Linked DNA regions of Neobacillus sp. PS2-9. The protein of the gene in region 1 interacts with the protein of each later gene in a pairwise test. Links are inferred from orthologs where the notes say so. Each region holds a gene or a part of one and is shown on either strand. Other genes may lie near its edges.

Region 1 (3,391 bases):
CATATAATTTTTAGATAGTTGTATAGATTGGCAATGACGATGACAGGGACAGTACAATTTTTCATTGGCTTAGATAGCGAGTCGGGGATGGTGTAAGCCCGATAAGGCTGAAAAATTGGAAGATCACCCTTGAGTTCCGGACCGAACCCCTTTAGTTGGGCAGTAGGCTCAGGCGTGTTATTCACGTTACGAATGCTTAAGAGGATAGTACGTACCGGTATTATCTATCAGGGTGGTACCGCGGGAATAAAAACCTTCTCGTCCCTATTTTGGGATGAGAGGGTTTTTTTTATTTGTCTATTGGCTATTCTGTTATATGAAGAGGATATCAGGAGGAAGAAAAAATGGAATATAAAGATACGTTATTAATGCCGCAAACTGAGTTTCCGATGCGGGGCAATCTTCCCCAAAGAGAGCCTGAGATTCAGGCTAAATGGGAAGAAATGAAGATTTATCAGAAAGTGCAGGAACGGACAAACGGCCGTCCAATGTTTGTATTACATGATGGACCTCCATATGCTAACGGCGATATTCATATGGGCCATGCACTAAATAAAATTCTAAAAGATATGATTGTTCGTTATAAATCAATGAGCGGATTTCATGCTCCTTACGTACCTGGTTGGGATACACATGGCCTTCCAATTGAGCAGGCATTAACAAATAAAGGTGTAAAGCGGAAGGAAATGACGGTAGCAGAATTCCGTCAGCTATGTACCAAATATGCACTTGAGCAGGTTGATAATCAGCGTACACAATTTAAGCGTCTTGGTGTTCGTGGTGATTGGGAAAATCCATATATTACTTTAAAACCTGAATACGAAGCACAACAAATTAAAGTATTTGGTGAAATGGCGAAAAAAGGCTATATTTACAAAGGAAAAAAGCCAGTTTATTGGTCACCATCTAGTGAATCAGCCTTAGCTGAAGCGGAAATTGAATATCAAGACAAACGTTCAGCTTCCATTTATGTTGGTTTTAAGGTAAAGGACGGCAAGGGTGTACTTGATACTGATACGCAAATCATCATTTGGACCACTACACCATGGACGATTCCAGCGAATCTTGGGATTTCTGTTCATCCTGACCTAACCTATGTGATTGTATCTGCAAATGGAAGTAAGTACCTCGTTGCTGAAGCACTTTTAGAAGCAGTAACAAAAGAAATCGGCTGGGAAGATACTACAGTTGTTCAAAAAGTGAAGGGTGCTGAATTAGAATATATTGTCGCAGCACACCCATTATATGACCGTGATTCGTTAGTGATGTTGGGTGAACACGTAACCACTGATGCAGGTACTGGCTGTGTTCATACCGCTCCTGGACATGGGGAAGATGACTTTTATGTTGGTCAGAAATATGGATTAGACGTTCTTTGTCCAGTAGATGACAAAGGTGTGATGACAAGTGAGGCACCGGGTTTCGAAGGCTTATTTTATGATACTGCTAATAAGCCGATTGCACAGGCTTTAGAAGAAGCAGGTGCACTGTTGAAATTATCATTTATCACTCACTCGTATCCACATGATTGGAGAACAAAGAAGCCAGTAATTTTCCGTGCTACTGCCCAATGGTTCGCTTCTATTAAAGACTTCCGTGAAGATTTGTTAGAAGCAGTTAAGGAAACGAAATGGGTTCCTGCTTGGGGCGAGACACGACTGTTTAATATGGTTCGTGACCGTGGTGACTGGTGTATTTCTCGTCAGCGCGTTTGGGGTGTACCAATTCCAGTTTTCTATGCAGAAAATGGTGAAGAGATTATTACTGACGAAACGATTAATCATGTATCTGAATTATTCCGCGCACATGGATCTAATATTTGGTTCGAAAAAGAAGCTAAAGAATTACTTCCGGAAGGCTTTACTCACCCAGGAAGTCCAAATGGAATCTTTACTAAAGAAACTGATATTATGGATGTTTGGTTTGATTCTGGTTCTTCCCATCAAGCGGTTCTTCTAGAAAGAGAAGATTTAGTCCGCCCAGCAGATCTTTATTTAGAAGGATCTGACCAATACCGTGGCTGGTTTAACTCATCCCTATCCACTGCAGTTGCTGTATCTGGCAAAGCTCCATATAAAGGAGTCTTGAGCCATGGTTTCGCGCTTGATGGTGAAGGTAGAAAAATGAGTAAATCAATAGGTAATGTGGTTGTACCTGCGAAGGTTATGAATCAGTTAGGAGCAGATATTTTACGACTATGGGTTGCCTCTGTTGATTATCAGGCAGATGTTCGTGTTTCCGATGCGATTCTTAAGCAGGTTGCTGAGGTATATCGTAAAATCCGTAATACCTTCCGTTTCTTACTTGGAAACTTAGCTGACTTTAATCCATCAACAGATGCGGTTGCCTATGAAAACCTGCGTGAAGTTGACCAATTTATGCTTGTTAAATTAAATAAGCTAATTAAATATGTTCGCCAAGCTTATGAAAACTATGAGTTTGCAGGCATTTATCATGCTGTAAATAATTTCTGTACTTTAGACTTAAGTGCATTCTACCTAGACTTTGCAAAGGATGTCCTTTATATTGAAGCGGCAGATAATCATGAACGCAGAGCCATTCAAACGGTATTATACGAGTCACTGCTTGCGCTAACAAAATTAGTATCACCTATTCTCTCTCATACAGCTGATGAAGTGTGGAAATTTATCCCTGCAGTTGAAGAAGAAAGTGTTCAATTGACTGATCTTCCAGAGTATAAGGAACTTGCAGGTGCGAAGGCTTTAGAGGAAAAATGGACGGCATTTATGAAGCTTCGTGATGATGTCTTAAAAGCACTAGAAGAAGCTAGAAATCAAAAAGTGATTGGTAAGTCATTAACAGCAAAAATCACCTTATATGTTAATGATAAATCAAAGGCTCTGTTAGATTCGATTGAAGAAAACATGAAGCAATTGTTTATTGTTTCTGGTTTTGAAGTGGCTGGAACTTATGAGGAAGCCCCTGAAAATGCCCTTAAGCTTGAGGGAGCAGCTATTGTTGTAACAAAAGCTGAGGGAGAAACATGTGAGCGATGCTGGATTGTAACACCTGAAGTAGGTCAGGATCCAGAGCACAAAACCCTATGCCCACGATGTGCAGAAGTAGTAAAAGAAAACTATACACACTTAGCTTAATAAAAAATGAAGGCCCCATGCAGAAATGCAGGGGGCTTTTTACTATTATTTAAATTTTCCCTTTTTCGTTAATTGTTGTTGCCGTTGTCAAATGTTTTCCGGGGTCATTTGTAGGTTAAGGGAAATAATAAAACAAATGATTCACGGAGGTAACAACTATGAATGCCACGCAGGAAAAGCTGTTTTTAGAACTCCGTCAAACAAGAAAAGAAATCGAACATTCACTAAGGAACAAGAAGCGGCAGGAGTGGTTAACAGCCATTCTAGAAGAAGAA
Region 2 (3,041 bases), 2.8 Mb from region 1 along the record:
GCATCAGGGGGTGTGACGAATGTCTAATACGACACCTGTTAAGCAAGAGGTGCAAAAGGAAGCCTTTAACTGGCTTTCGCTCATTGAAAAGTACCGTGTATTATTGATTTTTATTATATTGTGTGGGATTGCAGGGGCATTGTCAGATGTTTTCTTTACAATGAGCAACGTGATGAATGTGCTTCGTCAGGTATCCATTATTGCCATCATTGCAAGCGGGATGACGCTCGTCATTTTAATTGCAGGTATTGATCTTTCGGTTGGGGCTGTAATGGCCTTTTCTGGAGCCATTTTAGCTGGAGCATTGACCGCTGGTTGGCCGCTGGCACTAGCACTGCTTGCTGCACTTGGCGTAGGATTACTATTCGGACTATTTAATGGGTTTATTACAGCAAGATTCGGTGTCCCTTCCTTTATTGCCACTTTGGCAATCATGGTTATTGCACGAGGGATGACGCTTGTTTATACGAAGGGTTATCCATTAGTAGTAAGTAATGAAGCATACCGTTATATTGGGAGCGGTCGTTTCTTTGGAGTACCTATTCCGATTATCATTATGTTTGTTGTTTTTGGATTCATGTATTGGATGTTAAAATACACCAGTTTTGGCCGATACATCTTTGCCATCGGTGGAAATGAAGAAACGGCTATTCTTGCAGGTATTAATGTGAGAGCCATTAAAATAGCTGTTTTTGGAATTTCAGGTTTGCTTTCAGCTTTATCCGCGATTATTTATACCTCACGATTAATGTCAGCTCAGCCAACTGCGGGTACAGGAATTGAGTTGGATGCTATCGCGGCCGTTATTATTGGGGGGACTAGTTTAGCAGGGGGAAAAGGTGGAGTTACGGGGACGCTTATCGGGGCTTTAATTATGGGGGTCCTTGATAATGTTCTTAACTTAATGAACGTTTCTCCATTCTATCAAAGTATTGCTAAAGGTCTTGTCATTCTAATTGCTGTATTAGTAGATAGTAAGTTTTCAAAAATTAAAAAATAAAACATTGGGGGTATTAAGATGAAAAAGATTATTTCTTTGTTGGCATTATTTGCGATTATTATTGGTCTTGTTGGTTGCAGTATGGACGAAGGTTCAAGTACAAAAACATCCGGTTCAAAATCTAAGGATGGCAAGCTAAAAGTCGGTCTATCCATGAATACTCTAAACAATCCGTTCTTCGTAGCCGTTAAAGAAGGGGCAGAAGCACAGGCGAAGGAAGATAAGGTTGACCTTGTTGTTACAGATGCACAGAACGATCCTGGTAAACAATTAGCAGATGTTGAAAACCTTTTAGAGCAAAATATCGATGTCCTTATTATTGACCCTGCCGATAGTGATGCGATCGCAGAAGGTGTTAAGAAAGCTAACGATGCCAAAATTCCGGTATTTACAATTGACCGTCAATCAAATGGTGGGGAAGTTGTTACCCATATTGGTTTTGACGCACTTAAGTCTGGTAAGATTGCTGGTAACTTCTTAAAAGAAGTTCTTGGCGGTAAAGGAAACATTGTTGAAATTCAAGGTATCCTAGGAACAAACGTAGGACAGTTCAGAAGTAAAGGTTTCAATTCTGTGGTGGACGAAACTCCTGGATTCAAAGTGGTTGCAAGACAGGCTGCAAACTTTGACCGTGGTCAAGCAATGAAAGTAATGGAAGATATTTTACAAGCAAACCCTAAGATTGATGGTGTATATGCAGCAAATGATGAAATGGCTCTTGGTGCCTTAGCTGCAATTGAAGCAGCAGGCCGTCTAGATGAAATAACTCTAATCGGTTGTGATGCAGTTGATCCTGCTATTGAAGCGATTAAGGGTGGAAAATTAGAAGCAACCATTGCTGAACCACCAGTATTCCTAGGAAAAGAAGCGGTTAAGACAGCTTTAAAAATTTCTAAAAAGGAATCAGTTGATAAAGAAGTAATTCTTGATTCAACACTTGTGACTCCTAAGAACGTAAATGAGGTTAAAACTAAGTAATCGAATAATAGTTAGAGTAGTAAAAACGCATCTAACCTTGCGTTTTTACTACTTTAAAGGGAGGTTTCTTCATGTCAAAGGTTGTTGTAGTGGGAAGTTATGTGGTGGATTTAATGAGTCGTACGCCTCATCTTCCGAAACCAGGTGAGACGGTTCTAGGTGGCCCATTCAAGATGGGACCTGGTGGAAAAGGTGGGAACCAGGCTACGGCAGCGGCCCGCTCTGGTTCAGAGGTAACGTTTATTACTAAGTTGGGTGATGACCTTTTTGGAAGAGAGGCCTTGGCACATTTTTCTGCGGAAAAAGTAAACACCCAGTTTATGAAGGTGGACCCTAATCAAGCGACAGGGGCCGCATTGATTGCTGTTGATGACCGGAGCGAAAATAGCATTGTGGTGGCATTAGGGGCATGCGGTACAATTACAGAAGATGAAGTAGTTGCTGCTGAAGAAACATTCAAAGAAGCTGACGTTGTGTTAGTTCAATTAGAAACTAGTATTGAGGCAGTGGTGACAACGGTACGTCTAGCCAAGAAATGGGATGTTCCGGTGATATTAAATCCTGCTCCCTTTCAGGAGTTTCCAAGAGAAATACTTTCAGATATTGCCTATATTACACCTAATGAAACAGAAGCGTTTGAATTAACGGGAGTGGAAGTTACAAATGAGGCATCTGCCTTAGTTGCCGCACAGAAAATCTACAGCCAAGGTGTGGGTACAGTAATTATCACTCTAGGTTCCAAAGGCGCTTACCTTTATACTGGGGGCGAAAGTGGAGAGCTTGTACCTAGTTTTAAGGTTGAAGCAGTTGATACCACTGGAGCAGGAGATGCCTTTAATGGAGGCTTTGCTCATGCCCTAAGCAATGGATTTTCCGTGCGTGAAGCCATGGCCTATGCCAACGCCGTTGCAGCTCTTTCTGTAACCAAAATTGGAACTGCACCTGCGATGCCATACCAACATGAAGTAGAGGAACTAATAGTAAAAAAAGTGTAAGTTAGGTGTCAGGCACCATCCGTGGACATAGGCCACGTGGAAAAGACAGCGGGCAGTGTATGCTCGCT

The links.
Region 2: the proteins of ileS (region 1) and RCG25_RS04100 interact in binary tests that used the Escherichia coli proteins (3 or more experiments, as listed by UniProt). The link is inferred for Neobacillus sp. PS2-9 from one-to-one orthologs.

What each region holds. Positions count from the first base shown.
Region 1 is NZ_CP133269.1:3,636,373-3,639,763, reverse strand. The notes cover bases 1-3,316. They hold ileS (isoleucine--tRNA ligase), read left to right. Parts: upstream 1-344; coding sequence 345-3,116; downstream 3,117-3,316. Other genes in these bases: RCG25_RS18235 (hypothetical protein), read left to right, coding at 3,275-3,316. Outside these bases: more of RCG25_RS18235, read left to right, coding at 3,317-3,391. UniProt on the Escherichia coli protein: Catalyzes the attachment of isoleucine to tRNA(Ile). As IleRS can inadvertently accommodate and process structurally similar amino acids such as valine, to avoid such errors it has two additional distinct tRNA(Ile)-dependent editing activities.
Region 2 is NZ_CP133269.1:818,793-821,833, forward strand. Bases 33-2,998 are described here. They hold RCG25_RS04100 (substrate-binding domain-containing protein), read left to right. Parts: upstream 33-1,018; coding sequence 1,019-1,978; downstream 1,979-2,998. Other genes in these bases: RCG25_RS04095 (ABC transporter permease), read left to right, coding at 33-1,000; rbsK (ribokinase), read left to right, coding at 2,050-2,973. Outside these bases: RCG25_RS04090 (sugar ABC transporter ATP-binding protein), read left to right, coding at 1-27; more of RCG25_RS04095, read left to right, coding at 20-32. UniProt on the Escherichia coli protein: Part of the ABC transporter complex RbsABC involved in ribose import. Binds ribose. Also serves as the primary chemoreceptor for chemotaxis.